Regions from separate parts of the Arthrobacter sp. MW3 TE3886 genome, predicted to be linked through region 1. Evidence: riboswitches for the same ligand, from Rfam matches in the RefSeq annotation. Region 1 holds a riboswitch; each other region holds the start of a gene.
What was found. Region 1 has a riboswitch for thiamine pyrophosphate ahead of ABH915_RS14295 (bifunctional hydroxymethylpyrimidine kinase/phosphomethylpyrimidine kinase). Riboswitches for the same ligand answer to the same signal wherever they lie in the genome.
Positions count from the first base shown of each region.

Region 2: it holds a riboswitch for thiamine pyrophosphate, as region 1 does, so the genes downstream of both, thiC (phosphomethylpyrimidine synthase ThiC) here and ABH915_RS14295 (bifunctional hydroxymethylpyrimidine kinase/phosphomethylpyrimidine kinase) in region 1, are expected to answer to the same signal.
Region 3: it holds a riboswitch for thiamine pyrophosphate, as region 1 does, so the genes downstream of both, thiO (glycine oxidase ThiO) here and ABH915_RS14295 (bifunctional hydroxymethylpyrimidine kinase/phosphomethylpyrimidine kinase) in region 1, are expected to answer to the same signal.

Region 1 covers NZ_JBGCAN010000001.1:3,141,641-3,146,573, forward strand. The annotation lists gene rpmA (50S ribosomal protein L27) at 1-37, opposite strand, end outside; gene rplU (50S ribosomal protein L21) at 99-407, opposite strand; gene ABH915_RS14295 (bifunctional hydroxymethylpyrimidine kinase/phosphomethylpyrimidine kinase) at 809-2,401, opposite strand; TPP riboswitch at 2,438-2,535, opposite strand; gene ABH915_RS14300 (Rne/Rng family ribonuclease) at 2,684-4,933, opposite strand, start outside.
Region 2 covers NZ_JBGCAN010000001.1:3,246,634-3,251,566, forward strand. The annotation lists gene ABH915_RS14825 (VOC family protein) at 1-443, opposite strand, end outside; gene ABH915_RS14830 (amidohydrolase family protein) at 526-1,608, opposite strand; gene ABH915_RS14835 (GNAT family N-acetyltransferase) at 1,612-2,112, opposite strand; TPP riboswitch at 2,188-2,295, shown strand; gene thiC (phosphomethylpyrimidine synthase ThiC) at 2,291-4,141, shown strand; gene ABH915_RS14845 (alpha/beta fold hydrolase) at 4,138-4,872, opposite strand.
Region 3 covers NZ_JBGCAN010000001.1:3,655,845-3,660,777, forward strand. The annotation lists gene ABH915_RS16555 (thiazole synthase) at 1-377, opposite strand, end outside; gene thiS (sulfur carrier protein ThiS) at 383-619, opposite strand; gene thiO (glycine oxidase ThiO) at 616-2,016, opposite strand; TPP riboswitch at 2,010-2,130, opposite strand; gene thiE (thiamine phosphate synthase) at 2,157-2,852, shown strand; gene ABH915_RS16575 (ferritin-like fold-containing protein) at 2,890-3,564, opposite strand; gene ABH915_RS16580 (RNB domain-containing ribonuclease) at 3,603-4,933, shown strand, end outside.

The sequences.
Region 1 (4,933 bases):
CGTTGCGAGTGGAACTCGCGCCTTTTTTATGTGCCATTTGAAATGCCTGCCTTCAAAAATTCTGGGGAATCTGCTGGAACCTGAACAGTAACGAAGAGTTACTTGATACCGGTGATCTTGACCTTGGTCAGTTCCTGACGGTGGCCCTGACGCTTCTTGTAACCGGTCTTGTTCTTGAACTTCTGGATGACGATCTTCGGACCACGGAGGTCTTCGAGGATCTCAGCCGTAACCGTTACCTTGGCCAGGTCCGCAGCAGCAGACGTGACTTTGTCACCGTCCACCAGGAGCAGTGCGGGCAACTCAAAGGTGCTGCCGGCTCCACCGGGGACGCGGTTCAGGGTAACGAAGTCTCCAACGGAAACCTTCTCTTGGCGGCCGCCTGCGCGGACAATCGCGTACACCACTGGGGAACTCACTTCTCTCGACGTTTATTACTAGATTTGCGTGCGGAACCAGGGGCCAAATTGTTTGGACCGGCTCACGCTGTGCCTCAACGCCGGTGGATTCCCCGGGGGAACCCATGAGCTATCCCCGGAACAAATCCATTTGGAATTCCAAGCGGACTGTTCTCAGGGTCATAACCCAAGTGTTGGCGTAAGCACCGAAGATCTAGAATACGCTAATTTTGCCTTCGGCCGCAAATGAGGCTGGTTCCGGCGGGTAGTCCGTGATAGGCGCCACAACCTCCTGATGCAAGACCCTGCCAACGTTCTTGACCGGGATCTTGACCATCCTGAGCTGTGTTGCCGCAACGACTTCCGGAACCGTGCCCCACCATCGTACCGGTAGTCCGGGCCAGCTCGTGTCAGGCGTACAGCCGCGGCGCGTCGAAGAAGTCCACTTCGTAGCGCGATGACTGCCGGAACGCCAGGGCCATGGCCTCCCGTTCGCTCTCCGATGCCCGCCTGGCCGCCGTGTCCGTGTACGCGATGGCCTGCCGGGTCGCGGCGGCGAAGTCCTCATCGGCGTAGGTCTTCAGCCAGTCGGCGTAGGGATGCTCCCCGGGGGCGCCGCCGGCCAGGAATTCCCGGTGCAGCGTGGAACCGACCTCGGCGTAGAGCCAGAAGCACGGCAGTGCCGCCGCCACCAGGACCCCGTAGCTGCCGGAGACCGAGGCGGCCAGCAGGTGGTCCACATACGATTTCGTGACCGGGCCCAGGGTGGAGTCCGTGGGGCGGGTGCTGAGCCAGGAACGGTGCAGCTCGGATTCGACTTCCAGGCAGGTCTGCGCCGAGCGGGCCCAGAACAGCTGCTCGGCCTCGGTGGGGGCAATCGCGGCGGCCCGGGCCAGGACCCGGGAGTAGCCGTTGAGGTAGATGGCGTCCTGGGCGAGGTAGTACGCGAACTCGTGCTCGGGCAAGGACCCGTCGGCCAGTCCGCGGACGAAGTCCAGGGCGTAGATGGCTTCAAGATCGCCGGTGGCTCCTGCGCGCAGGGCTGCGGCGAACTCCCCCGCTGCCGGACCGTGTCCGGCCGGGCGGCATTGTCCGTCGGTGAGTTGCTGCAGGTGGTGGAAGTGGTGGACCGGCCCGTTGCCGGTGCCGACGTCCAGGACCGAGGCTTCGCGGAGCGCGCCCAGCAGCCACGGCTTGACTTCCCGCAGCGCCGCTTCCCAGTCCCCCACCCGGGCCTGCACGGTGGCCATGGCCGAGGACAGCGAGCACCCGGTGCCGTGGCTGTTGCGTGTGGCGATCCGCTCCCCCGGTACGACCACGGTTTCCTGGCCGAGCAGGCCACCGGTGTTGACCAGCGCATCCGGGCAGCCGGCGGCGGCGTCGTTGCCTGCGGCGGCGTCGGCGTCTCCGGGCTCGCTTCCCTGGAGGTGTCCGCCCTTAACCAGGACGGTGGTGCCGGTCAGGGCGGCCAGCCGCTTGCCCTGAGCCAGGGCCTCGGCCCAGTCGGCCGCGACGGGTTCCTTGAGCAGGATGGCGAGTTCGGCGAGGTTGGGCGTGATGAGGTCCGCCAGCGGCAGGAGGGCCTGCAGGGCGGCCTCGGCCGATTCCTGCAGGAGCCGGTCACCGCTGGTGGCGACCATCACCGGGTCCAGGACGACGACGGCGGGGCGCACCTTTTCCAGCCAGCCGCGGACGGCGTCGATCACGGCGGCGTCACCGAGCATGCCGATCTTGACCGCGTCGATGCCGATGTCGTCGCTGATGGCGTCCAGCTGCGCCGTGAGGAACGCTGCCGGGGGGACGTGGACGGCGCGCACGCCCTGGGTGTTCTGCGCTGTCAGGGCGGTGATGGCGGCCATGCCGTAGCCGCCGTTCGCCGCGATGCTCTTCAGGTCGGCCTGGATTCCGGCTCCGCCGGAGGGATCGGAGCCGGCGATGGCCAGCACGCGGGGAATGCGCGGCGGCGCCGGCAGAGACTCGCTGTGCAGAAAATTGGCCGGCAGAAACTCGCTGGGCAGGAACTCGGACGGATTCGATCTCGCGGACAAGGCAGACATCCCTTCGCCGGTGCTAACCGGACAGGTTCAACGGGTCTGGATCTCAGCCGGCCCGATGCCCGGCACCCCGTGTCAGTGTTCCAGCCTAGCCGCTGCCACCCGGCGGACCCGTTAACGCACGGGCGGGCCCGGGCCTGGGCGGACGTATGTTACGCCCGCTTGGACCCGGACCCGCAGCCCGACCAGTCGAAAGGGTGACCGGTCGGGGATGTGGTCAGTCGCGGAGGACTACAGCTCCGACGCCGGCACGCCGACGCCGAGGATGATCGGCTCGTTGCCGGCCGGGACGGACGCAGGCCTGGCCGCAGCGGGAGCCTTGGCCTCGTGAACCGATCCGACCGCGGCCGGCCGGGTTGCCTCGCGGTGTTCCACGGAGGTTTCGTTGGCTGCACCCTGGGCCCGGCTTGCACTCCGGTTGCGGCGCCCGCGGCGGCCGCGCGTGGTGTCGGCTGTGCGTGACGCCGGCGCCTCCGCAGCGCGGACGGCCGACGGCACCTCGGGCGCCGTGGCTTCCGGGGCGGCAACAGCCGCTGCCTGGCCGGCGGCCTGGTCCTGCTTGCCGGCCTCGGCCTCGCCCAGGTTGGCGAAGGCCTCGGTCAGCAGGTCCAGGGTCAGGGCAGGTGACGGCGCGTCCTCGGCGTGCTCGACAAAGGGCAGGGCCACCTGCTCGCCGCCAAACGTCAGAACCGTTGCGGGACGCCCCGCTGCCTCGTCGGCGGCTGCGAGCTGTGTGACGGCGTCGACGGCGGCCTGGCGGGCCCCGGCGTCGCTGGCTGCGGCTGCCTCCCCGTCGTGCAGGTGCGCGGCGTGCGCCGCGGCAGCGATGTTGGCCAGCGCGGCACGGGTGGCTTCGGCCTTGGCGTGGCGTTCGGCCTCGGTGGGCTCGGCGTGGACGGGTGCGGGTGCGGCCGGCGCGGTCTCAGCGCCCTGGCCTCCCCTGCCGCGGCGACGGCTCTTGCGTTCCGTGCGGGCAGCAGGCTGCGCCTCGGTACGCGGCACATAGTGCTCCGCGGCGACCGTGTTGGCGCGGCGGTGCTCCACCGGCTCGTCGTGGGTGACGATGCCGCGGCCCGCACACGTTTCGCACTGCTCGCCGAAGACTTCCAGCAGCCCGGTGCCCATCCGCTTGCGGGTCATCTGCACGAGGCCCAGCGAGGTCACCTCGGCCACCTGGTGCTTGGTCCGGTCCCGGCCCAGGCACTCCACCATGCGGCGCAGCACGAGGTCGCGGTTGGATTCGAGCACCATGTCGATGAAGTCGATCACGATGATGCCGCCGATATCGCGCAGGCGCAGCTGCCGGACGACTTCTTCGGCCGCTTCCAGGTTGTTTTTGGTGACGGTTTCCTCGAGGTTGCCGCCGGAGCCGGTGAACTTGCCGGTGTTGACGTCCACCACGGTCATGGCTTCGGTGCGGTCGATCACGAGCGAACCGCCAGAGGGCAGGAAGACCTTCCGGTCCAGGGCCTTGTGGATCTGCTCGTCGATGCGCCAGGCCGCGAAGATGTCCGTGTCCTTGGTCCACTTCTCGAGCCGGCCCACGAGGTCCGGTGCGACGTAGGTGACGTAGGCCTCGATGGTGTCCCAGGCTTCCTCGCCGGAGACGATCAGCTTGGAGAAGTCCTCGTTGAAGACGTCCCGGACCACCTTGATGGTCAGGTCAGGTTCGCCGTAGAGCAGCTCGGGGGCGAGGATCTTGGTGGACGTCGACTGGCTCTCGATGCCTTCCCACTGCGCGCGGAGGCGGTTGATGTCGTGGGTCAGCTCTTCCTCGGACGCACCCTCGGCCGCGGTGCGGACAATGACGCCCGCGTCCTCGGGCAGGCGGTCCTTGAGGATCCGCTTGAGGCGGTTGCGTTCGACGTCGGGCAGCTTGCGGGAGATGCCGGTCATGGAACCGCCGGGCACGTACACGAGGTACCGGCCGGGCAGCGAAATCTGGCTCGTGAGGCGGGCGCCCTTGTGGCCGACCGGGTCCTTGGTGACCTGGACGAGCACGGAGTCGCCGGACTTCAGCGCGTTCTCGATCCGGCGCTGCTTGCCCTCGAGGTTGACGGACTCCCAGTTCACTTCACCGGCGTAGAGCACGGCGTTGCGGCCGCGGCCGATGTCCACGAAAGCGGCTTCCATGGAGGGCAGCACGTTCTGGACCTTGCCCAGGTACACGTTGCCGATCAGGGAATCCTGCTGGGTCTTGGACACGAAGTGCTCGGCGAGGACGCCGTCTTCGAGGACACCGATCTGGATTCTGTCGTCGCGCTGGCGGACGATCATCTGGCGGTCCACGGATTCGCGGCGGGCCAGGAACTCGGCCTCGGTGATGACGGTGCGGCGGCGGCCGGTGTCGCGGGATTCGCGGCGGCGCTGCTTCTTGGCTTCCAGGCGGGTGGAGCCCTTGACGGACGTGACGCGGTTGTTGACCGGCGCCTCGGCCATCGCCCGCGGCGCACGGACGCGGGTCACCGTGTTGGGCGGATC
Region 2 (4,933 bases), 100 kb from region 1:
ATGACGACGTTCTTGCCCTCCCAGGACCACGCCTCCCGCGGCCGGTCCCAGTACAGCTCGATGCCGTTGCCCTCGGGGTCGTTGAAGTAGAACGCCTCGCTGACGAGGTGGTCCGCGCTGCCGGTGAAGGACTGGGGCTCGTACTGGGCCGCGCTGGCAATGGTGGCCGCCAGGGAGTGCTGGTCCTCGAAGAGGAGGGCGGTGTGGAAGAGTCCGGCCTCGCCGCGGGAGGGAAGATTCAGGCCCGGGGCGGGCGCCAGATGGACCAGCGGCTTCTGCTGGCGCCCAAGGTAGAGCCCGCCGTCCTGTTCGGCCACAGTCTCCAGGCCTAGGGCGCGCTGGTAGTAGTCGGTCATGAGCTTCATGTCGCCGACCTTGAGCATCACGGTGCCCATGGTGAGTTCGGCAGGAAGGAGGTCCTGGGTGCTGGCTTCTGCGGTCATTGCAACGCTCCGTGGATTCTGTAGCCACCGGCTTTCGGTGACCCTTGCATAAGACTAAATTACTTGAAGCTTCAATTTATTCCTACCGGATGGGATGACCCCGAAGCACAATGTGCTTTAGTTCCCTGAGCGTGGCCGGATTGCTCCGCGGATCCTCGGCGCAGAGCAGGACATCGGCGCTGGCCCCTTCACCGATGGACTCAGCGCCGAGCCAGGTCCGCGCGGACCAGGCCGCGGCGTCGAGGGCGGCCGCGGCGGGAAGGCCGGCGGCGTGCAGGGCCTGGATCTCGTCGACGATCCTGCCGTGGCTGATCACGCTGCCGGCGTCGGTACCGGCGTAGATCGCCACCCCGGCCTCGTGGGCTTCGAGGATCCGCTCCGCCCGCCGCTCCCACAGCGAGCGCATGTGGGCGGCGTAGCGGGGGAACTTGGCCTCCGCCCGGGCCGCGATGTCCGGGAACGTGGCGATGTTGATCAGGGTGGGCACGATCGGGACGCCCTGTTCGAGGAAGCGCGGCAGATGCCGCGGCAACAGCCCGGTGGCGTGCTCGATGCAGTCGATCCCGGCATCGAGCATGTCATCGAGGGTGTCCTCGGCGAAGCAGTGGGCGGTGACGCGGGCCCCCTCATCATGGGCGGCCTGCACGGCGTCCTTGACCGTCCTGGCGGGAAAGCTGGCGGCGAGATCGCCGGCGTCGCGGTCGATCCAGTCCCCCACGAGCTTGACCCAGCCGTCGCCCGCGCGGGCCTGCTTCCGCACGGCCTCGACAAGATCCTCCGGCTCGACCTCGACGGCCAGGCCCGGCAGGTAGCGCCGGGTCCTGGCGAGGTGCCGGCCGGAGCGGAGGATCCGGGGAAGGTCCGCGCGTTGCTGGAGCCAGCGGGTGTCGTGGACGGCGCCGGCGTCACGGACCAGCAGCGTCCCGGCGTTGCGGTCCGCCAGGGCCTGGGATTCCGCGGTGTCCTCGGTAACGTCCCCGCCCGGGCCGAGGCCGATGTGGCAGTGCGCGTCCACGAGGCCGGGAATGACCCAGCCGTCGAGCACGAGCTCCGGCGCGGCCGCGGGCCGGTGGAAGGTCAACCGGCCCTCCACCGACCACAGCCCGTGGCGGACCTGGTCCGCCGCCGTGAGGATGGGGCCGCTGAACTCGATGATGCTGGTCATGGCCTAAAGCCTAATCCGCATGACAATCCTCGCGCCCAGATCATCGAGTCCCAGCTGCGCTTCGTGGATCCGCAGGGCAGCCAGCGCGGGCCCCGGCCGGGCGACTTCCTCGAACCCGCAGCTCGCGTAAAACGGGGCATTGAACGGAACGGCTGCGAAAGTGCAAAGCGTCATCCAGGGATAGCCACGACTCCGGGCAGCGTCGAGGGCCGCCTCCACCAGGGACCGTCCGATCCCCCGCCTGCCGAAGTCCGGCTGCACGGAGAGTTGCTCCAGATGGGCCTGGCCGCCGAGTGCGTCAACGCGGGCAAAGCCTACGGGCGGAGTTCCGGCGACCAGTATGAACAGCGGCTCGACCGGTGTCGTCAACTCCGGAGCCGGGAGCGCCCGGTTCCCCAGTTCCTTTATCAGGACGCCGTCTGCCGCGGCCTCGATAGCCGGCAGCGCTTGGATATCTTCCGGCGCCGCCATCCTGATGCGGGGCACGGCCTTGGGCGGGGTCACAGTGCCACGCTAACAACGCGGTCCTACCGTCCGCGTCACACTCGACGGCCGGCCGGAGGCGCGTGGTAGCTTCGTCTACGACCACACGGGTGCCCCTGCAGGGGCTGAGATCGGGCTGACGCAGCCTGCGACCGTTGAACCTGTCCGGGTAATGCCGGCGAAGGAAGTGAGTATTTCCGTGAACACCCAACTGACACAGCACAGCCCTGTCCACAACCAGCCTGCGGCCCCCACACAGTCGCTGAAGTCCCACTCGCTGGCCTTTACCACGGACCCGGACCACGGCATCCGTGTCCCGGTGACCGAAATCGCCCTGGAACCCTCGCCGGGTGGCGTCCGGAACCCGCCGTTCCGGGTGTACCGCACGGCAGGACCAGGCAGCGATCCGGTCCGCGGGCTGGAGCCGTTCCGCACGCCCTGGATTGAGGCCAGGGCGGACACCGAACCCTACGCCGGCAGGGAACGGGAGCTGCTCGACGACGGCAAGTCGGCGGTGCGCCGGGGTGCGGCGTCGGCCGAGTGGCGGGGCGGCCGGCCGGTGCCGCGCCGGGCCGTTGAGGGCAGGACCGTCACGCAGATGCGGTACGCCCGGGACGGTGTCATCACCCAGGAAATGCGGTTCGTCGCGCTGCGCGAGAACTGCGATGTGGAGCTGGTGCGCAGCGAGGTGGCCGCGGGCCGGGCGATCATTCCCAACAACGTCAACCACCCCGAATCCGAGCCGATGATCATCGGCAAGGCGTTCCTGGTGAAAATCAACGCCAATATCGGCAATTCCGCCGTGACCAGCTCCATCGCAGAGGAGGTCGACAAACTCCAGTGGGCCACGCAGTGGGGCGCGGACACCGTCATGGACCTCTCCACCGGGGACGACATCCACACCACGCGCGAGTGGATCATCCGCAACTCCCCCGTCCCCATCGGCACGGTCCCGATCTACCAGGCGCTGGAGAAGGTCAACGGCGAGGCGAACGCCCTGACCTGGGAGATCTTCCGGGACACCGTGATCGAGCAGTGCGAGCAGGGCGTGGACTACATGACCATCCACGCCGGGGTCCTGCTGCGGTATGTGCCCCTGACGGCCAACCGGGTCACCGGCATCGTGTCCCGGGGCGGTTCCATCATGGCCGGCTGGTGCCTGGCGCACCATCGGGAGAACTTCCTGTACACCCACTTCGACGAGCTGTGCGAGATCTTCGCGCGGTACGACGTCGCCTTCTCCCTGGGCGACGGGCTGCGGCCGGGCGCGACGGCGGATGCCAACGACGCGGCACAGTTCGCCGAACTGGACACCCTGGCTGAGCTCACGCAGCGGGCCTGGGAATTCGATGTGCAGGTCATGGTGGAGGGTCCCGGGCATGTGCCCTTCCACCTCGTCCGGGAAAACGTGGAGCGCCAGCAGGAACTCTGCAAGGGCGCCCCGTTCTACACACTCGGGCCGCTGGTCACGGATATCGCACCGGGATATGACCACATCACCTCGGCGATCGGCGCCACCGAGATCGCCCGCTACGGCACCGCCATGCTCTGCTACGTCACGCCCAAGGAACACCTCGGGCTGCCGAACAAGGACGACGTGAAGACGGGCGTAATCACCTACAAGATCGCGGCCCATGCCGCGGACCTCGCCAAGGGCCACCCCGGCGCGCACGAACGCGACGATGCCCTGTCCAAGGCAAGGTTCGAGTTCCGCTGGCGGGACCAGTTCGCGCTGTCCCTGGACCCGGTGACGGCAGAGGCCTTCCACGATGAGACGCTTCCCGCCGAGCCGGCCAAGACGGCCCACTTCTGCTCGATGTGCGGTCCGAAGTTCTGCTCCATGCGGATCAGCCAGGACATCCGGGACGAATACGGCACCGGCAACTATGGTGTGGCGGACTCCGCTTCGGCGGATCCTGGTTCGGCGGAACAGCAGGCCGCCCTTTCAGAGAGGGCGGCCGGAATGCGGGCGAAGAGCAACGAGTTCCTCGCCTCGGGCGGCAAGGTCTACCTGCCGCAGCCCTCGGTGGGAGGGCCCGCAGCTTCCTAGGAGGCCCGGGCGTGCTGGCGCCGGCTGACCTCGGCGATGTAGGAGCGGATGGCCCGGTCCCCTTCGGCTGAATCCTGGGGCCGGTGCCCTCCCGGGGCGGTGCGGTGCAGGGCGCCGGTCTCGCGCAGGTAGCCGGCGATTTCCTCGTACAGCGGTTCCCAGCCGCCGGTCAGGACCAGGGTCGGCACGCCCGGCACGATCTGCAGCGGGGCTTCCCAAGGCGGCGCCTGCAGGCGGAGCCGGCGCGCCGCCCGGAGGGCCTCCGGCGTCGTGGCCCCGGGGGCGTCCGCCGCGAACGCGCGGCGGATGAACTCCCGCTGGAAGTCGTCGTCGCTGAGGTTGTGCCGGACGTCGAAGAGCGGCTGCATGAGGGCCCGGTGCGCGGCGGTGGCCGGGAGTTCCGCGGTCAGGGACAAGCAGGCAGGTTCCACCAGGGTCAGCGACTGGACGAGGTCGGGCCGCTCGACGGCGGCCATCATCGCGGCGATCGCGCCCTGCGAGTGGGCCACCACGTGGCCGCCGGCCTCGCCGCGGCCGTCGTCGGCCAGCGATGCGAGCACGATGGCGGCGTCGGCGGCGAAGTTGGATTCGAGCGGTTCGGCGACGGCGTCAAACCCGTGCCGCCGCAGGAACAGGGCGTCGTAGTCCAGCGCCATTCCGTGCTGTTTTGGCCACGCGGCGGCGCCGAAGCTGCCGTCCCCGTGGACGAAGACTACGCGCTGCTTGAACATTGTCTAACCCTATGGCACTTCAGTGCTGATGCCGCCGGCGACACAGTGCCGGCGGCCGTCA
Region 3 (4,933 bases), 510 kb from region 1:
GGCAGCAACGTGTGCTCGTCGGCAATGACTTCGAGCTTGACCCAGTCCGTTTCCAAGGCCTCCCGGGCCAGCTCGGCGGTGAGGACCGCATCCTTGGCGGTGAAGCAGCCTGCCGTGTTGGGCAGCACCCGGATCTGGTGGTCCTCGAGCAGCTGGAACAGCGATCCCGTCTCCGCCGGCGAATAGCGGCGCATCGCCACCGTGGTCAGCTCCGTCCCGGACGCCACCAGTGCCGCCCCGAGCCCGTCCAGGCTCGGCGCACCGCCGGTTCCCATAATGAGGCGGGAGCCGAGCCTCACGCCGTCGACCACGAACGGATCGGCCACTGGACCGGTCACGGGCACGGCCTGGGTTCCTGCGAACGTCGTCTCGTTCATGCTGGTCATCCTCCCTGGACTGCCGTGACAAGTTCGACGTCGTCGCCGTCGGCGAGCGCCGTGGCGTGCCACTGGCTGCGCGGTACCACTTCGGCATTGCGGGCCACGGCGACACCGAGCTTCCGCCCGTCGGCAGCGCGGCCGTCGGGGCCGATGCTCCTGCCCGTGAGCTGGCTGACGAGTGTGGAGACGGAGGCGCCGTCGGCGACACTCTGCTCCGTTCCGTTGAGTCGGATGTTCATGCTGCTTCCTTATTGGGGCTGTCCCCGGACGTATCCGGGATTCGGGAAAAACGATCGGGACGGAACCCGGACCAGCGCGGGTCCGGCGTGAAGTCCATGAGTTGCCGGCACACGGCCGCAGCGGCAGGGGTCAGCAGGACGCCGTGCCGGAAGAATCCTGTGGCGATGATGAGCCCGGGGACGTCCCCGCCGTCCGGTCGTGCGACCCGCCCCAGCAGCGGGGCGTTGTCCGGTGTTCCGGGCCTGGCCCGCGCCGTGGCTTCCAGCAGCTCCAGCTCGGCGACCGCGGGCACCAGCTGCTGGGCATCCCGCAGCAGCTGGTAGATGCCGCCGGCCGAAACCGCGTGTGGGTCCGACGGTCCGTCTTCGCGCTGGGTGGCCCCGATCACGACGGTGCCGTCCTGGCGGGGGACGATGTACACCGGGACGCCGCGCACCATGCCCCGCACGGTGGCCGTGAGCAGCGGCTGCAGATGCGGGGGCACGCGAAGCCGGAGGATGTCGCCGTAGACGGGGCGCAGCGGCAGCGCCAGTCCTGCGGGCAACTCCTCGAGGGCGGCGGCGCCGAGCCCGTTGGCGACCACGGTTTCCGCAGCCCGCACGGAACCGCCGCCGGCCAGCCGCACACCCGCCACCTGTCCGTCCTGCCACAGCAGGCCTGCCGCGCGCTGGCGGACGAAGCTGCCGCCTTCCGCACCGATTACGCCGGCGAGCCGGGCGATCAGCAGGCGGGGGTCCACCTGGTGGTCGGCCGGGATGTCGAAGGCGCACGAGATGCCGGGGCTCAGCAGGGGCTCCCGGGTGCGTGCCTCGCGCAGTGTCAGTGGTTCCACGCTGAGGCCGCTGGCCTGCTGGACTTGCCGCAAGTCCGCGAGCGCGCGCCGGTCCGCCGCGTCGGCCCCCACCGCCAGGGTCGGCGTCGTTAAGTAGCCGGTACCTGCCCGGGACTCGGTGCCGGCGGCACCGGCGTCGATCGCCGCAGCGAATCCTGGCCATAACCGGGAGGCCTCAAGCATCAGTTCCAGGAGCTGTTCCTCCTGGTAGTGCAGCTCACTCACGGGGGCCAGCATGCCGGCCGCGGCCCAGCTGGCTCCGCTGCCGGGAGCATCATCGATCAGGACCACGGAACGGCCCGCGCGGATGGCCTCGAACGCTATGCCATGGCCGATCACCCCGCCGCCGATCACGGCCACATCGGCACTGAGATCCCCCGCCTCGACCGCGTCGGCGGTGAAGTCGTCGGCACTGAGATCCCCCGCCTCGACCGCGTCGGCGGTGAAGTCGTCGGCACTGGTATCCCCCGGGACGGTTCCCTCTGCGGTACCGGGCCCTGTGTCACAAACCCGGGCGGCGGCGTCATCTGCGGCTTCGGCTGCGCAGCCTGCTCGTGTGCCCATGAAAAATTCCTTCCCTACGCCGGTACTAGCCGGATCAGGTCAAGCGGTCGGCTCTGACGCCCTCTCAGCCGGGCAGCGGTGACATGGCTGCTGCGGGCTCCCGCGGTATGCGCCCAGTTTAGAGGAACTAGGCTGGTCTCATGAGCCAGGACCCCCTCCACACCACCGCCCGCCTCTACCTCTGCACCGACGCCCGCAGGGACCGCGGCGATTTCGAGGACTTCGTCGACGCCGCCTTCGCCGGCGGCGTGGACATCATCCAGTTGCGCGACAAGTCGCTCGAGGCCTCCGAGGAACTGGAACTGCTGGAGGTCCTGCACACCGCAGCGCTGCGGCACGGGCGGCTGTGGGCCGTCAACGACCGGGCGGACATCGCCTCCCTGTCCGGGGCTCCGGTGTTCCATGTCGGCCAGAAGGACATTTCGCTCGACGCCGCCCGCGGCTTCCTGGGCAAGGATGCCGTGATCGGCCTGTCCACCCACAGCCCGAAGCAGGTGGACGCCGCCATTGCTGCCGCGCCCGGCCGCAAAGGGCTCGACTATTTCTGCGTGGGCCCCGTGTGGGCGACGCCCACCAAGCCCGGACGCGCCGCCGTCGGCCTCGACCTGGTGCGCTACGCCGCGCAGGCGGTCGGCGGGGCGGACGCGGAGGGAACGGGCAAAGTCAACGAAAGCCTGCTGCCGTGGTTCGCGATCGGCGGGATCGACCTCAGCAACGTGGAACGGGTAGTCGACGCCGGTGCCCGGCGGATCGTCGTGGTCCGGGCGATCACCGACGCCACCGATCCCGCCCACGCCGCCGCAGCCTTGCTCGCGGCGCTGGACGCCGCGTCCTAGGCAGGTTCGCGGCCTGTAATGCCGGCCGGCACGGAAACTAACCGGTCAGACCCAGCTCCGTCATCCGTCGCGCGTGGTTCGCTGCGAGCTCGGCCGCCAGGCCGTTGACCAGCGCCCGGGCGCCGGCGTCGTCCAGCCCCGATAGCCCGCCGAGGAACGCGTGCTCAGCGCTGACGCGCTGGGCGTGGTTCAGGACCTCCCCCAGCAGGCGCCTGGCCCACAACGCCAGGCGCGACGCCAGCCGGGGGTCATCAGCCAGGGCCGCTTTGAGGCGCTCCTGCAGCACGGCTGTGGACTCCCCGGTGGAGCGGACCTGCCCGATCAGCTTCCGGGTCGCGGTGTCGACGTACCGGCCGACGACGCCGTAAAAGTCCGCGGCGACCGTGTCGATCACGTAGGCCTTCATGAGGGCTTCGTACCAGTCCGACGGGCGCGTGCGTTCGTGGAAGTGGTCCACCGAAGGCTGGAACGGGAGCATGGCGGCTTCCGTGTCCAGGCCCATGTGCTCGAGCCGTGCCCGGACGAGTTCGTAATGCTGGAACTCGACCACCGCCATCCTGCCCAGCACCGCACGGTCATGCAGCGTGGGCGAATACCGGGCACTCGAGGACAGCCGTTCGAAGGCGGAAAGCTCGCCGTACGCCAAGACTCCCAGCAGGTCGGCAATGAAGCTGTTGTAGAGGGCCGGATCGTCCGCAGTTGCGCTCATCATCCAAGACTAATAGCGGAAATCGGGCTACCCTGATTTTCGTGTCCCATCATCGCCTGACCCCCAGTGTCCACGAGCAGCAGAACCAGCTTGCCGGGGCCCTCAAGGCGTTGCGCACCACGCTGGAACTGCCCGGCCCGTTCCCCGAAGATGTGCTGCGCGACGCGGAGGCGGCAGTGGCCGAGCACAAGCTCCCGGACCTTGACCTCACGCATGTCGAGTTCGTGACCATCGATCCGGCGTCGTCCACCGACCTGGACCAGGCCCTGTTTATCGAACGGAGCGACGGCGGCTACAAGGTCTTCTATGCCATCGCCGACGTCCCCTCTTTTGTCGCCCCGGGCGGGGCGCTCGACGCCGAGACCCGGCGCCGCGGCCAGACCTTCTACACCCCGGACGGCCGGATTCCGCTGCATCCGGAGATCATCAGCGAGGCCGCCGGCAGCCTGCTCGCCGGGCAGCTGTGCGCTGCTTTCGTCTGGGAGTTCGAGCTCGACGCCGCGGCAGAGGTCGCCTCGGTCCTCGTGCGCCGGGCACAGGTCCGCAGCCGCGCGAAGCTCAACTACAAAGGCGTGCAGGCCGAGCTCGACGCCGGCACCGCGGCGCCCGTGCTGCAGCTGCTGAAAGAAGTAGGCATCAAACGGGTGGAACTGGAACGCCTGCGCGGCGGCGCGAGCCTGAACATGCCGGAACAGGAGATCCAGCAGCTGCCCGACGGCGGCTACCGGATCGTGGCGGCACCGCCGCTGCCGGTGGAGGACTGGAACGCCCAGATTTCACTCATGACCGGGATGGCCGCCGCCGCGCTCATGCTCCAGGGCAAGGTCGGCATCCTGCGCACCATGCCCGCCCCGGACGAGGCCTCGCTGCGCCACTTCCACCGGCAGACCCACGCCCTCGGCAAGCCCTGGGACGGGGAAATGCGCTACGGCGAGTACCTGCGGACCCTTGACCCGACGGACCCCCGGCAGCTGGCCATTGTGCATTCGGCCGGGATGCTCTTCCGCGGCGCCGGGTACACGCCCTTCGACGGCACGGTGCCCGACGCCGCCGTCCAGTCCGCCATCGGCGCCGCCTACGCCCATTCCACGGCACCGTTGCGGCGGCTGGTCGACCGCTTCGTGCTGGTGATCTGCGAAGCCCTGAGCAACGGCACTGAAGTTCCTGCCTGGGCCCGGGAAGCACTGCCGTCCCTCCCGGCCATCATGGGCACTTCGGACCAGCTGGCCGCGAAACTGGAGCGGCTGTCGCTGGACACCGTGGAGGCGGCGCTGCTCGTCAACCACATCGGCCAGGAATTCGACGCCGTCGTCATCTCCGGTCCCAAGCCGGCAAAGAGCATCAACGGCACCAGCAACGGGAATGGCGGGAA